DNA from 2 places in the Azospirillum sp. B510 genome. Region 2 is predicted to be linked to the other one. Evidence: riboswitches for the same ligand, from Rfam matches in the RefSeq annotation. Region 2 holds a riboswitch; the other holds the start of a gene.

Region 1 (7,623 bases), 1.2 Mb from region 2:
GGTCAGCGCCTCGATCTCGGCATGAAGCCCCTCCTCCTCCCGATGGAGGCGGTGGATGGTATTGTCCAGCTTGTCCTGGGAGTTGCGGACGCCCCGCACCCGCTGGCGTGTCAGCGACACCCGCTGCTCGACGGTCATCAGCACATTGCACAGCCAAGCGCCGATGGCGACGATGGCCAGGACGATGATGAAGTTGATCATCATGGGATGGCCCCCGTCCTGGCCCCCGTCCTGGCCCGCGCGGTGGCGGGTGGCGTGGGAGCGCCCTTGCCGCCGCCACGCGCATCGCCGCGCATGAAGGTCTTCTGGAAGCCCAGCTTGAAGGGAAAGGCGACGTCGCACATCTGCTTGGCCTCATCGAAACTCGAGGCCCAGATCTCGGCGACATTGGTGCAGCGCCAGATCGGATTCACCTGGGTCCGCTCACCGGACGCCCGCGCGGCGGACGACGCCTTCTCCTGGGTCACGGTGGCGGCGAACCTCATCAGGCCCGCCTGCGGGTCGCCAACCTCGTGAACGAACACCGGCGGCTGTTCGGCAAGATCACGGATTTGCTTCTCAACCTTGCGGATGTCGCTCTCCAGCCGGTTGCGATCATTGGACTGGCTGTTGCGGCGCTGAACAAGCTGGTTGACCCGGTTTTGCAGATCCTGCGCCTCGGCATGCAGCACATAGACGCGGTTTTCGATCTGATCCAGCCCGCTGCTCTTTTCCACGATGTTCGGCAGGAAATCCTTCAGCATCATGGCGACCGGAATGGCGGCCAGCATGATGATGACGACGGCGATCAGGAACAGCGTCGTATTCGACATCCGCCCGCCCATTCTCCCGCCAAGCCCGCTTCATCCGACCCGCCGAAGGAAACGGAAGTGGCACCCCTCTCGACGATCGAGAATCAACAAACAATCCGACTCCGTCAACAAATCGTCATAGTCCCGTCCGCAATTCATTGGAGCTCCGGTCCGGTCGCGGCCGGGCACCGTTCAGGATAGCGCCATCTCCGCCACCCGCCTCACCGCATCGCGCACCGGTCCGGGGCGCCGCTCGTCGCCCAGGGTGGTGAACCAATGGTCCGGCGGGTTGCGGCCGGCGGCGCGGTTCCAGGTCAGGGCGCGCAGCACCGCCTCGGCCTCCGCCGTCGGCGTCACGGCGGGATCGATACCGTTCATCACCGCCCAGATCCCGGCCCAACAGCGTCCAACCGACCAGGGGTTGTAACCACCACCGCCCACCACCAGAACACGTGGCGCCAGCGGCAGCAACGCCGTCACCGCATCCCACAATGCCCGGTTGGACAGTTCTAGCCGGCTGAGCGGATCCTCGGCCAGAGCATCGGCTCCGGTCTGGATCACCATCGCCTGGGGACGGAAGGAGCGGGCCAGCGGCAGGATCGCCGCCGCCATCACATGCTCCATCTCGCTGTCGTTGAAGCCGGGCGGCACCGGCAGGTTGCGGGCCATGCCGCCGGCGCGATCCTCCGCCTTGCCGGTGTAGGGCCAGCGGCCATCCTCATGGACCGAGACGGTCAGCACCCGGTCATCGTCGGCGAAGGCCAACTCCACCCCGTCGCCGTGGTGGGCGTCGAGATCGACATAGAGCACCCGCTCCAGCCCATGGTCCAACAGTTCCAGGATGCCCAGAACCGGCGCGTTGAAATAGCAGAAACCGCTGGCCCGGTCGCGCCGCGCATGATGGGTGCCGGCCGCCGGGGCATAGACCAGCCCGGCCGGCCGGTCGCCCAGGATGCGCGCCGCCTGCAAGGCCGATCCGCTGCTGTGCGCCGGCCGCCGGTACATCTCGGCGAAGATGGGATTCTCCAGCTTTCCCAGATTGTGGCGGGCGGCGGTCGCCTCGTCCACCCGCTGGTCCGCCTCCGCCCGCTTCAGCGCGGCGATGTAGTCGGTGGTGTGGAAGCGCGCCAACTCCTGTTCGCTCGCGACATGGGTGTCGAGATAGATCTCGTCCGGCAGCCAGCCCATCGCGCGGCTGAGGTCGATGGCGGTCGAGACACGCGGAATCGCCAGCGGGTGTTTCGGCCCATAGGTCGAGCCGCGATAGATCTCGCCACCGATGAACAGCGGGGTGCGGAGAGGCGTGGTCAGGGTCTGGACTCCCTCGTTCGCGCCAGAAACTAGGTGCCGCCGCGTGGCGGTCAAGCGCCTTCCCCGGAGGCCCGCTTCCGCGCTTCGGAAGTCCGGTCCCGCAATGCTTGCGGTCGCGGATCGTCCGCGCCTATAGTCGCCGCCTTCACTGGGGGGAGCCGATGGGCGGCTGAGAGGTCCCGTTGCGGGACGACCCCTGGAACCTGATCCGGTTCATGCCGGCGTAGGGATCAGTGATGCGGACCCGCAGCCTTTCCATCTCCACCCGTTCATCCTCCGCCACTTCGCCATGCCCGCCCCGATGCCGACGATGATGCCGCTCTCGGTGACGATCCGGCGCGCGCGGCTGACCTATGGCGGCACGCTGCTGTTTTCCGACCTGACGCTGGAGCTGCCGGCCGGCCGGACCACCTGCCTGCTGGGGCCGAGCGGCGTCGGCAAGACCACGCTGCTGCGCATTCTCGCCGGGCTGGCCGAACCAGAGCCGCCGACCGAGGTCGCCACCGGCGATGGCCAGCCGCTGGCCGGCCGCATCGCCTACATGGCCCAGCAGGACCTGCTGCTGCCCTGGCTGACCCTTCTCGACAATGTCCTGCTGGGTGACCGGCTGCGCCACCGCCGCCCCGATCCGTCGCGGGTGGAGCAGGCAAAGGCGCTGCTGGACCGTGTCGGGCTGGCGGGGCGGGAGCGCGACCGCCCGGCCGCCCTGTCCGGCGGGCAGCGGCAGCGGGTGGCGCTGGCCCGCACGCTCATGGAGGACAGGCCGCTGGTCCTGATGGACGAGCCCTTCTCCGCCCTCGACGCCATCACCCGGCTGCGTTTGCAGGAGACGGCGGCGGAGACGCTGGCCGGCCGCACCGTTCTGATGGTGACGCACGACCCGCTGGAGGCGCTGCGCATCGGCGACCGCCTGCATGTGATGACCGGGCGGCCCGCCATCATGGGGCCGGCGTTGGAACCCTCCGGCCCGGTGCCGCGCCGCGTCGATGATCCCGACCTGCTCGCCCATCAGGCCGAGCTGTTGCGGAGGCTGGCGGAATGAAGGCCCTGCTGCGTGTGGCGGTCACGCTCGCGGTGCTGGTCGCCGGTTGGCAGGCGCTGGTCTGGGCCACCGGCCTGCCGCGCTACCTGCTGCCCGGCCCGCTGGCGGTGGCGGACGTCCTGCGGCGGCAGGCCCCCCTGCTGTGGACCCATGGCCTGACCACGCTGGCCGAGATCCTGATCGGTCTGACGGCCGGGGTGACGCTGGGCGGGGTCAGCGCCCTGCTGCTGGCCCGCTTCCGCACGGCGCGGCGCTGGCTGATGCCGCTGCTGCTGGTCAGCCAGGCGATCCCGGTCTTCGCGCTGGCGCCGCTGCTGGTGCTGTGGCTGGGCTACGGCATGATGTCCAAGATCGCCATGGCGGTGCTGGTCATCTATTTCCCGGTGACGACCGCCCTGTTCGACGGGCTGCGGCGCACCGATCCCGGCTGGCTCGACCTCGCCCGCACCATGGGCGCCTCGCCAGCCGCCATGCTGTGGAACATCCGCCTGCCCGCCGCCCTGCCCGCCTTCTGGTCCGGTGTGCGGGTCGCCGCCGCCGTGGCCCCCATCGGCGCGGTGATCGGCGAATGGGTGGGGTCCTCCTCCGGGCTCGGCTATCTGATGCTGCACGCCAACGCCCGCATGCAGATCGACCTCCTGTTCGCCGCGGTTCTGGTACTGGGGCTGTTCGCGGTGACGCTCTATGCCGCCGTCGACGCGCTGGCCCGCCGCGCCCTGCCCTGGCAACCCGATACCCAACCCGCAGAAGACGCCAACCCTTGAAGGGGAGAGACACCCGATGAGACACCTGCCGATGAAGCACCTGCTCACCGCCGGCCTGATGGCCGCCAGCCTGATGACCTCGCTTCCGGCATCGGCCCAGGACAAGCTGTCCGTGATGCTGGACTGGTTCGTCAACCCCGACCACGCACCGCTGGTGGTGGCGCAGGAGAAGGGGTTCTTCAAGGATGCCGGGCTGGACGTGACGCTGACGGCGCCGGCCGATCCCAACGACCCGCCGAAGCTGGTCGCCGCCGGCGGCGCCGACATCGCCGTGTCCTATCAGCCGCAGCTGATCCTGCAGGTGGCGGAGGAACTGCCGCTGGTCCGCATCGGCACGCTGGTGTCGACGCCGCTGAACTCGGTCGTCGTTCTGCGCGACGGGCCGGTGAAGACGCTGAAGGACCTGAAGGGCCGCAAGGTCGGCTATTCCATCGCCGGTTTCGAGGACGCCCTGCTGGGCGCCATGCTGGAGAAGCAGGGCCTCGGCCTGAAGGATGTCGAGCTGGTCAACGTCAATTTCTCCCTCTCGCCGTCGCTGCTGTCGGGGCAGGTCGACGCGGTGGTCGGCGCCTTCCGCAATTTCGAGCTGAACCAGATGGAGATCGAGAAGCATCCCGGCCGCGCCTTCTACCCGGAGGAGGAAGGGGTTCCGCCCTATGACGAGCTGATCCTGGTCGCGCGCAAGGACAAGGCCAACGATCCGCGCTTCAAGCGCTTCCTGGCGGCGGTGGAGCGGGCGACTCTCTACATCCTGAACCACCCGGAGGAGGCGCAGGCCGCCTTCGTCAAGGACCGGCCGGAACTGAACGACGAGCTCAACCGCCGCGCCTGGGCCGACACGCTGCCGCGCTTCTCCCACAGCCCGGCGGCGCTGGACGGCGAACGCTACACCCGCTTCGCCGAGTTCCTGAAGGCGCGCGGGCTGATCAAGACCGTGGCGCCGCTGGACCAGTATGCGGTGGTGGTGAAGTAACCCCGTCATCGCCGCGGCAATCCGTCCCCACCCCCTGCCGCCATTGCCATCGGCCCCGGCGGAGCGTTACCTAGCCGCCTTTATTCACCAGGGTGGCGAGCGGTCTGGTCGCCGCGTTGAGATGATCAACGTTGGGCTGTATGGGCGCGCGTCGTCGGCCGCCGCGCTGACGGCGGCGTGACGGTGTCGGAGTTGGTGGTGGAGGGGATTGGGTGACGGCTGGGGCACGCTGCCCCGGTGCTCAGCAGATGAGCCGGGGCATGCGGCCGAGGGCGAGGTGGATGATCGCCTGATCAGGCGCGCTGGTCGGCAGGTGCACCTTGATCTGCGTCTTCATCTCCACGATACGCGCGGCGGTCTTCACCAAGCGCAGCCGCAAGGTGTCGAATTGCACCGTGCGCCAGCGGGAGCGTTTCGGCATCAGCGAGCGCAGGCTCCACAGCAGCCAGTACGCCCCGGCGTGCAGGAACAGGCGGAACTGGTTGGCCGTCGCCTTGGTGCAGGAGGTCCGGTCTGCGGCAAGGTGGGATTTCCAGGCTTTTATATGATTTTCCGCCTGTCCCCTCGCGCAATACAGGCCGGCATACAGCCAGCGACCCGTGCCGTGGCGTAGGTTGGTGACGATGAAGCGGCTGTCGGTGCCCTGGTCTCCTGCCTCGACGCGCGCGACGATGCGGCGGACCCGGCTCCAGGTGCTGGCCCCGTCATAGAATTCCTTGAAGCGGCGCACCTTGTCGGCTCCGGGCATGGCCTGGAAGCGCGCCGCGGTGCTGGCCTCCAGCGTGGTGACGTGACGGCGCAGTGTGCTGCTGGTCGGCAGACCGAGCACGTAGTCGAGCCCCTCCGCCTCGCACCAGTCCAGCACCTCCGGGCAGGCGTAATGGCCGTCGGCGCGCAGCAGGATCTCGGTCTTGGGCCAGTTTGCCCGAATGGCGCGGAGCAGGCGACGCAGGAAGGTCCGGATCTCCGTCCCCTTGGGCCGCTTGGCTGGGCGCAGCACAGCGGTGACAAAGCGGCCGTTGCCGTCGAAGACAACGATGGGCTGGAAGCCGTACTCGTCATAATGGGCGTTGAACAGGCGCAACTGCTGACCGCCATGCACCGTGTCGAAGGTGTCGTCTACATCCAGCACGATGCGCTTGGGCACCTGGCGAAAGGACGCGCAGTAGAGATCGACCATGGCTCGGCCCATGCGCAGCAGTGCGCGGGTATCCGGCAGGTTCTCCAGGCGCGAGATGGTGGCTTGCGAGCAAAGGTCACGCTCGGACGGCAGGCGTTCCAGGGCCATCTTGAACAGCGGGTCGGAGCGTAGGCTGCCGGCGTCGTTGCCGTCCTCGTAGCCCGCCGCGATGGCCAGCAGGCGAAAGCCGATGATGTCGGCCAGCGAATGCACGGTGCGCGTTGGATCGCGCGGGTCCTCAATACAGGCGGCCAGCCGATCGGCAATCCGCAGCCGCTTCGCCACCTCCCGCAGCACCAGCAGCCCGCCATCGGAGGACAGGCGGCCGCCATCAAAGCGCCCGATCACCGGCTTTCCAGCAACGGGTGACAGGCCGGGCAGCGGCAGGGTATGATCAACCATGGCGGGTGGGCGCTCCGGAAACGGCAGGAGTTGGCGTCAGCACCCAAATCCTACGGCCGCTCAACGGATGCCGCTACACCCGCCAACCCTCATGAATTTTCCCGGCTAGAGGGAAATCGCTCCGCCGGCTGATGGTGGACCAGGCGAAGAATTGGGAGACGCGAGGGCATGCCGATCAAGACCATCCTGCTGCACATGGCCAATGACGACGCCCACGCCAGCCGTCTGGCGGTCGCCGCCGCGTTGGCCAAGCGCTTCTCCGCCCATATCCAGGCGCTCTACATCGCCACCCCGGTGTCAATGCCGGCCGGGGCGACCGGCCGTGCCGCCTCCTACGGCTATATGGCCGAGGCCACCGCCATCGCCCACGAGAATGCAGAGCGGATCGGACAGGAGGTCAGGCAGGCGCTCGACGGCCTGCCCTATGACTGGGCGGTCGAGGAAGGCGACCATGTCGATCTGCTGGCGGAGCGCGCGTCCTACGCCGATCTGGTCGTCGTCGCGCAATCGGCGGCGGTGCGGTCGGGCGAGCGGGTGTCGCTGCATCATATCCCGGACCGCCTGCCGATGGCGACCGCCACCCCGGTCCTGGTCCTGCCTCCCAGGCAAACGGCCGCCGCGGTCATCGGCCGCCATGTCCTGATCGCCTGGAAGAACAGCCGCGAATCGGCCCGCGCCGTCCGCGCCGCCATGCCCTTCCTCGAGGCGGCGGAGTCCGTCACCGTCCTGACCATCGAACCGTTGGGAGTGCAAACCTGCGACGCCGCCGCCCTGGTCGAGTGGCTGCACCGCCACGGCATCGCCGCCCGCCCCCAGTCGGTCATCGCCTCGGGCGGCGAGGTCGGCGACATGATCCTGTCCTGCTGCGCCGACCAGGGCGCCGACCTGCTGGTGATGGGTGCCTATGGCCATTCCCGCCTGCGCGAGCTGGTGCTGGGCGGCGCCACCCGCAAGGTTCTGGAAGGCTTGAGCCTGCCGGCGTTGCTGGCGCATTGAGGAGGCGGGCGCGCCGCAATGCGCCCGGCTCTTTCCCTCAGATCATCCGAACAATTGCTGGTGCAGCGCCTGCCAGCTCTCGCGGTCGGGCGCCAACAGAAGGCTGCCTTGCAGCAATCCCGGCCGATAGGGCGTGCCGTCGATCAACGCCGAATAGCCGCCCG
Region 2 (7,623 bases):
TGACACGGAACGGACAGGCCGCGGATGGCCCGGCGACCGACGGCACCGGCGCCTTGCAGGGGTGGGCGGTGCTGGAGAATCTGAGCGGCGAGGATTGGCGCGGCGTCGATCTGACGGTGGTGTCGGGGAACCCGGTCACCCTGCGTCAGGCGCTCTACACGCCCTATTTCGTCGAGCGGCCGGAGGTGCCGGTCGAGGTGCTGGGCCGGGTGCTGCCCAAGGCCGACGAGGGCGCGGTGACGCTGAACGACACCCGCGCCGCGATGCGCCCGCAGCTCGAGGTCTCGCGCGTGCCGGCGCCGGCCATGGCCCCTCCCCCGCCGATGGCCGCCGCCCCGGCCCCGATGGCCGAACCGCTGGCGAAAGCGGCGCCCTACGCCACCGGTGGCGGCACGCCGGCGATGGCCGCGGTGCGGGGCGCCGAGGCCGGGGCGGCGGAAGGCGCGCAGGTGCTGTTCCATTACCCGCAGCCGGTCAGCGTGCCGAATGGCGCGACGCTGATGATGCCGATCACGGCACGCGCCCTGCCGGTGGAGCGGGTGGCGCTCTACCAGCCCACCACCGACGCCCGTCATCCGCTGGCCTCCCTGCGGCTGCGCAACGACGGCGACACCGCCCTGCCGCCGGGACTGCTGACCTTCTACGACCGCAACGCCGCCGCCACCACCAACGCCGCCACCAACGCCTATGTCGGCGATGCGCGCATGGCGACCCTGCCGGCGGGCGAGAGCCGGCTGCTGTCCTTCGCCGTCGATCAGGCGGTCACCATCGACCGCGATGAGAAGCCGAGCCGCCGGCTGTCCCGCGCCACCCTTGCCGATGGCGTGCTGACCCTGTCGGTGATCGACCGGCAAAGCACCACCTACACGGTGGCCGGCGCCGCCGACGGGGATCGCGCCGTCGTGATCGAGCATCCGCGCCGCGCCGGCTGGGAACTGGCCGAGCTGGAGCCCAAGACGGCGCAAACGACGGGAACGGAAACGAAGCCGGAGGCGACGGCGACCGCCTATCGCCTGCCGCTGGCGGTGCCGGCCGGCAAGACGGTGACGCTGACCGCGACGCTGGAGCGCCCCCGGCAGGAGCGGATCGTCCTGACCGACCTGAGCGCCGACCAGATCGCCGCCCGCGCCTCCGCCCCGGAACTGCCGGCGGAGGTGCGTCAGGCCTTGACCACGCTGGCCGGACTGCGGGGCGCGGTCGCCGAGAAGGAACGCCGCATCGCCGATCTTGACCGTGAGCGGACGGAGCGCATCGCCGACCAGGACCGTCTGCGCGAAAATCTGAAGGCTCTGCCGGCGGGCAGCGACCTGCACAAGCGCACGCTGGCGAAGATGGCGGAGGCGGAGAACCGGCTGGACAGCCTGGCCCGCGACCTGACCACCGCCCGCGCCGAGGCCGAGGCGGCGCGGCAGACCTTGCGGGAGCGGGTGAAGGCGATGACGATCTGAGAAGCACCGGGGGGCGGGGGTGCCGTCCCCCCAACACCTGCCCTACAGCGTGGCGGCGCTGCAATAGGCCCAATCCTCGCCCTGCAAACCGAAGAAGGCGGCGACCGGCTTGCCGCTGGAGCGGTCGATGACGACGCGGAAACGGTTGCCGGTGCAGGTGCCCTGGGTCTGCTTGGCGAAGGGCAGCTTGACATGCTTGGACTTCAGGCAGGCGTCGGACATCTTCGGCGGGGTCGCCGGGCCCTCCACCTTCTTGCCGTTCAGCACCATGTAATAGGTGGTGGCCTGCCCGCCCTTGACCTCGGCCTTCACCTCGATCTTGCCGAAACGGGACTTGTAGAGGCCGGCATCCTGCTCCCCGTCGGGGGCGCCGCCGGGCAGCGAGCGGAAGGAGATCGCGGCACAGGAGGGCGGCTCCTTGGCCTCCGCCGGGGCGGCGGACAGAAGGCAGACGCCGCCGGCCAGCAGGAGGGCGGCGGCGGACACGGATGGAAGGCGGGCGGACGGCATCGGGCTTCCCTTTCGAACCGGTTGGACCATCATTTCGGCATGACACAGAAGGCGGTCTGCTGCATCAGGGCGCAATCCTTCTCCACCCCGCCATCCAGCATCGACACCTCGACCTGGGTGATGACCAGGGTGCGGCCCGGCTTCACCACGCGGGCGCGGGCGATCATCACCTCGCCCTTGGCCGGCGACATCAGGTTGATCTTGAACTCCACCGCCAGCACCTCGGCCCCGGCGGGCATCAGCGTGAGCGCGGCATAGCCGCCGGCATTGTCGGCCAGGGTGCTGACCATGCCGGCATGGAAGAAGCCATGCTGCTGCGTCAGGTCGGCGCGGAACGGCAGGCGCATCTCGCAGAAGCCCGGTTCCATCGCCGCCATCTCGATGCCGAGCGTCCGGCAGATCGGTTGCTGCTCGAAGGAGGTGAGGCAGCGCGCCTTCCAGTCGGGGGTGCGGGGTTCGAAAATGGCAGGCACGGCGGCGGTTCTCCGGCTGAAGGTCGGCTGGGCGGCGGTCGCCTTTGGGGGCGGTGGCAGACGGCGACAGCCTGCGTCAGCCGCCCCGCCGGATCAAGCGGCCGAATGGCCGCCGGAGGGAATATGCCTGCGACCTTGTGCGCCCCCCCCGCCGTCCACGCCACCTCCGCCGGACGGCCCCCGAATCGGCCACCGAATCAGCCGCCGATCAGCCCCATCTGCGGGCTGGACGGTTCGGCATGGGCGCGCATCGGCATGCGGCCGGCCAGATGGGCGGCGCGGCCGGCGCTGACCGCGTCGCGCATCGCCGCCGCCATCCGCACCGGATCGCGCGCCTTCGACACCGCGGTGTTCAGCAGCACCGCGGCGCAGCCCAGCTCCATCGCCAGCGCCGCGTCGGACGCGGTGCCGATCCCGGCGTCCAGCACCACCGGCACCGGGCTGCGGGCACAGATCGTCTCGATGGCGTGCGGGTTGCGGATGCCCATGCCAGACCCGATGAAGGCCCCCAGCGGCATCACCGCCGCCGCCCCAAGATCGGCCAGCTTGCGGCAGGTGACGGGATCGTCGTTGCAATAGGGCAGCACGACGAAGCCGTCATTCACCAGCTCCTCGGTGGCGCGCAGCAACTCCTCGACATCGGGATAGAGCAATTCGCGGTCGCCGATGACCTCCAGCTTGATCCAGGGGGTGTCGAGCGCCTCGCGCGACAGCTGGGCGGTCAGCACCGCCTCCTTGGCGGTCATGCATCCGGCGGTGTTTGGCAGCAGGCCGACCGGGCCGGTGGGACGACCGGCGGTGGCGCGGGCCAGCACATCGACGAGGCTTTCCGAATAGCCGTCCAGGCTGATGCGGCGGATCGCCAGCGTGACCAGCTCGCTGCCGCTGGCCGCCAGCGCGTCGAGCATCACCTGCTGGTTGGGATAGCCGGCGGTGCCGAGGAACAGCCGCGAGCAAAGGCTGCGGCCGGCGATGGTGAGGGTATCGGTTTGGGACATGGGGAAGCCTTTTGAAAGGCCCTCGCCCGCGATCGGTCTGGGGAAATCCCCCTCTCCCCAGGAGGGAGAGGGGGATTCTTCCCAATTGGCGGGATGCGCGCCTCGGGCGGGAGAGGGAGGATCAGGGGTTCAACCGCCCTGGATCGGGCGGACGATTTCCAGGCTGTCGCCGGGCTGGAGCGGGGTCTCATGCCAGCGGCGGCGGGGAATGACGGCACCGTTCAGGGCGACGGCGATGCCGCGCGCCCCATCGGCGATGCCGCGCGCGGCCAGAAGATCGGCGACGGAGGTGGTGGAGAACGGCTCTTCGCGACCGTTGACGCGGAGGACGGCTGTCATGCCACCGCTCCCGCCGCGAGGAAGCGGTCGGCGGCGAAGGGGCGCAGCAGCGGATCGGTCTCACCGGTCAGCACCAGCCGGGCGATGCCGTCGGCGGTCACCGGGGTCAGCAGGATGCCGTTGCGGTGGTGGCCGGTGGCGTGGATCAGGCCGGGAAGGCCGCTCTCGCCCAGGATCGGCGCGTCGTCGCGGCTGCCGGGCCGGAAGCCGGCCCAGGCTTCCTCGATCGGCAGTTCGGCGATGCCCGGCAGCGCCCGCCACGCCCCCTCCAGCAGGGCGAACTGCCCGCCGGCGGTCAGGCGTTCGTCGAAGCCGCGCTCCTCGGTGGTGGCGCCGATCAGCAGCCGGCCGTCGAGCCGGGGGATCAGATAGGTTCCCGGCGTCCACACCACATGGCGCAGCAGCGGCAGCCGCGCATCCATCCGCAGGCAGACCATCTGCCCCTTCACCGGCCGCACCGGCGGCCGGGCGACGGGCGGCAATCCAGGCACCCCGGCCGACCAGGCCCCGGCGGCCAGCACCACGCGGTCGGCCCGGTGCAGCGTGTCGGCGACCCGCAAGCCCACGGCGCGCCCGCCCTCCACCGCCAGCGCCACCTCGCCGCAGCGCTCGTGAAGGCGAACACCGGCGGCCCCGGCGGCGGCGCGCAGGGCCGCAGCGACCTTGCGGTTGTCGACCTGATGGTCGCCGGCGCAGAACAGGGCGCCGGCGACGCCCGGCTGTAGGAAGGGCTCGCGCCGCCGTACCTCGGCGCCGCTCAGCCACTCCACCGGCAATCCGAGATCGCGCTGGAAAGCGTGGAGGAAACGCACCTTGGCGGCATCGTCCGCGGTGAGCGCGATGACCATGGTGCCTTCGCCGCGCAGATCCACGGCCATGCCGCTCGCCGCCTCCAGATCGCGGGCGAAATCCGGCCACAGCGCCTGCGACGCGCGGGTCAGCGGCAGCAGTCCCTCCTCGCCCGGCTCGGTCTCGACACAGGCGGCCAGCATGCCGCCGGCGGCGTGGGTGGCGCCACGCCCGGCCTCCCCCCGCTCGAAGACGGCGACGCGGCAGCCGGCCGAGGCCAGCCTCCAGGCGATGGCAAGGCCGATGCAGCCGGCGCCGATGATGGCGACGGACGGAGCGGAGGCGGACGGACGGGGGGCGGAAACGGAAAACGGATGCGGTTCTGGCGCATGGATCATGCGGCGGCTCCCTTCGCTGGAATTACCCAGACAGGTTCGATGGGTGTGTTCTCAGCCGCGCGACCACCGCGCGGCACCCCAGGCCTATGACCCGCCTTATGCCAATGTTTCGCTGGCCCCACAAGCGGAATCCGCTCGCGGTTCTCGCCCCCGTATCGAGATGCCACGGGCCGATGCGGAGTTTTCCGGACAGGCGTCGGCCGCCGATCGGGCCTAAGCTGTCCGTGGAAAACCCACGAACGGCGACCGCGGGAACCCGGCGGGCGCCGCCGCTGCGGAAAACAATCAACGACGACAGAGGATCCGCCCGCCATGCTGTCCTTCCTCCGCCAGGACTCCGCCTCCGTCGTCCCGCCGGTCTCGTCAACCGGCCAGACCGCCACGGCGGCACCGGCGGCCGGGGTGACGGAGGCGCCGATCCGCAGCCTGTGCCTGCCGGCCGCGCGGATCGACGGCGCCGGATGAGGGGGAGAGGCGCGCCGGCGCCCCCTCCTACAGCAGGAACAGCGACGCCAGCCCGAGGAAGGCGAGGAAACCGACGACATCCGTCACCGTCGTCAGGAACACGGCGCTCGACACCGCCGGATCGACGCCCAGCTTCGCCAGCCCCAGCGGGATCAGCGCGCCGCTGAGGCCGGCGACCACCAGATTGATGATCATGGCCAGCCCGATGACGACGCCGATCAGCGGGCCGTACCAGACCAGTGCCATGACGCCGACCATCACGGCGAAGATGCCGCCGTTGATCAGCCCGACCAGCAGCTCCTTCCCCACCACGCGGAAGGCGTTGGCGGAGGACAGCTCGTGCGTCGCCAGCGCGCGGACGACGACGGCGAGCGTCTGGGTGCCGGCGTTGCCGCCCATCGAGGCGACGATGGGCATCAGCACCGCCAGCGCCACGATCCGCTCGATGGTACCCTCGAACAGCGAGATGACGCCCGACGCCAGGAAGGCGGTGGCGAGGTTGACGGTCAGCCAGCCGACACGGCTGCGGGCGATGTCGGCGATGCCGCTGAACACACCGGTGTCGCCCGACCCGCTCAACTTGCGCAAGTCGTCCTCGGCTTCCTCGTCGATGACGCGGACGACGTCGTCGACGGTGATGACGCCGATCAGCCGGCCGGCGGCGTCGATCACGGGGGCGGAGACCAGGGCATATTGCCGGAACAGGTTCGCCACCTCCTCGCGGTCCATGGTGGCGGGGATGGCGTCCACCTCGCCGGTCACCAGATCGGCGATGCGCACGGCCCGGCGCTGGCGCAGCAGGCGCGACAGCGGCACCGCCCCCACCACCCGATGCATCGGGTCGACGATGAAGAGGTCGTAGAAATCCTCCGGCAGCCGGTCGGTCGCCGCCCGGACATAGTCGATGGTCTTGCCGACCGTCCAGAATTCCGGCACCGCCACCAGCTCGCGCTGCATCATGCGGCCGGCGCTGTCTTCGGCGTAGGTCAGGTTCTCCTGGACAAGGGCGCGTTCGGCATCCGGCAGCTTCGCCAGGATCTGCGCGCGGGTCTCGGCGTCCAGATCCTCGATCAGTTCGACCGCGTCGTCGGTGTCGAGATCGGCGACGGCGTCGGCCAGCTCCTGCGGCGCGAACCGCCCGATCAGCGCCTCGCGCAGGTCCGGGTTCAGGTAGGACAGCACCTCGCCGTCCAACGCGGCGGGCAGCAGGTCGATCAGGTCGGCGCGTTCGACCGGCTCCGCCTGCTCGATCAGATCGGCGATGTCGGCGGCATGCAGCCTGTCCAGCCGCGCCAGCACCTTGTCGCGTTCGCGGGCGCGCAGCAGGGTGGCGATCTCGTCCACGAACTCCGGCTCGACGCCATAGGGGCGTTCGTCCTCCGCCTCACGCCCCGGACGGGCATGGGGATCGGGCCGGGGATCGGGCCGGGGATCAGGCTGGGAATTGGCCTGGGAATCGGTGTGCATGCCGGCACCCTCCCTTCGACGATGCGAACCCGGACCACCGGCGCCGATGCCGGAATGGGACGCGAAGGCTCCGCGACATCGGACGGTGGCCGGCGGCGTTCAGGGTTTGCGGGTTGTGGAAGCCTTCCGGCCGGTGCCGGATGTCCGGCGCGTTCCGGCCACCGCCGGATGTCCGGCGCAAGGGACCGGAGCGGTGCGGACGGAGGCGCCCGCCGAGATAGAGACGCGCCGTCCGTTTGTCCAGTCCGGTTCGGACCGGACCCGCGCTTCGCCGCCCTGCCCTTGCGCCGCCACAACCCTTCATGTTCCCATGGGGGTACGCCACATCCATGGCCGCGCATGACAGGGAGAGGACCGGGACTCGCCGATGGACTATGCCTTTACCACCATCGAGGGTTGCGACGGCATCCTTCTGTCCGGCCGTTGCACCTACGAGGACGGCACCCGTTTCCACGACATGCTCCGCGACTGGGATTTCGCGGCCAGCCCGAAGGTCCCGATCGACCTGCGCTTCGTCACCTTCATCGATTCCGCGGCCATCGGCATGATGTTCATCCTGGCGAACCGCTGCCGGGAGGCCGGCGGCCACATCATCGCCAGCGGTGCCGCTCCCCACATCCTCCGCGCCCTGCGCCGCGCCGCGCTGGACCGCTATATGGAATTCCGCTGACACGACAAAAGGGACGGCGCCCCACCGGGCACCGCCCCGCATCACGGTCCACCCGTCGATCAGGTC

What was found. A riboswitch is a leader RNA that binds a small molecule or an ion and turns the genes downstream of it on or off. The one in region 2 is predicted to bind thiamine pyrophosphate.
Region 1: linked by a shared signal. The riboswitch ahead of AZL_RS07920 (ABC transporter ATP-binding protein) and the one ahead of thiO (glycine oxidase ThiO) in region 2 are both predicted to bind thiamine pyrophosphate.

The regions. Positions count from the first base shown of each region.
Region 1 covers NC_013854.1:1,724,799-1,732,421, forward strand. Annotated here, with positions in the region: gene AZL_RS07905 (hypothetical protein) at 1-204, opposite strand, end outside; gene AZL_RS07910 (hypothetical protein) at 201-812, opposite strand; gene AZL_RS07915 (acetoin utilization protein AcuC) at 984-2,156, opposite strand; TPP riboswitch at 2,244-2,350, shown strand; gene AZL_RS07920 (ABC transporter ATP-binding protein) at 2,413-3,144, shown strand; gene AZL_RS07925 (ABC transporter permease) at 3,141-3,908, shown strand; gene AZL_RS07930 (ABC transporter substrate-binding protein) at 3,940-4,881, shown strand; gene AZL_RS07935 (IS1380-like element ISAzs3 family transposase) at 5,123-6,463, opposite strand; gene AZL_RS07940 (universal stress protein) at 6,632-7,459, shown strand; gene AZL_RS07945 (inositol monophosphatase family protein) at 7,502-7,623, opposite strand, start outside.
Region 2 covers NC_013854.1:508,004-515,626, reverse strand. Annotated here, with positions in the region: gene AZL_RS02405 (hypothetical protein) at 1-1,448, shown strand, start outside; gene AZL_RS02400 (hypothetical protein) at 1,491-1,958, opposite strand; gene AZL_RS02395 (PaaI family thioesterase) at 1,988-2,431, opposite strand; gene AZL_RS02390 (thiazole synthase) at 2,629-3,429, opposite strand; gene thiS (sulfur carrier protein ThiS) at 3,559-3,768, opposite strand; gene thiO (glycine oxidase ThiO) at 3,765-4,955, opposite strand; TPP riboswitch at 4,947-5,046, opposite strand; gene AZL_RS36195 (hypothetical protein) at 5,268-5,420, shown strand; gene mgtE (magnesium transporter) at 5,448-6,887, opposite strand; gene AZL_RS02370 (STAS domain-containing protein) at 7,255-7,557, shown strand; gene AZL_RS02365 (hypothetical protein) at 7,617-7,623, opposite strand, start outside.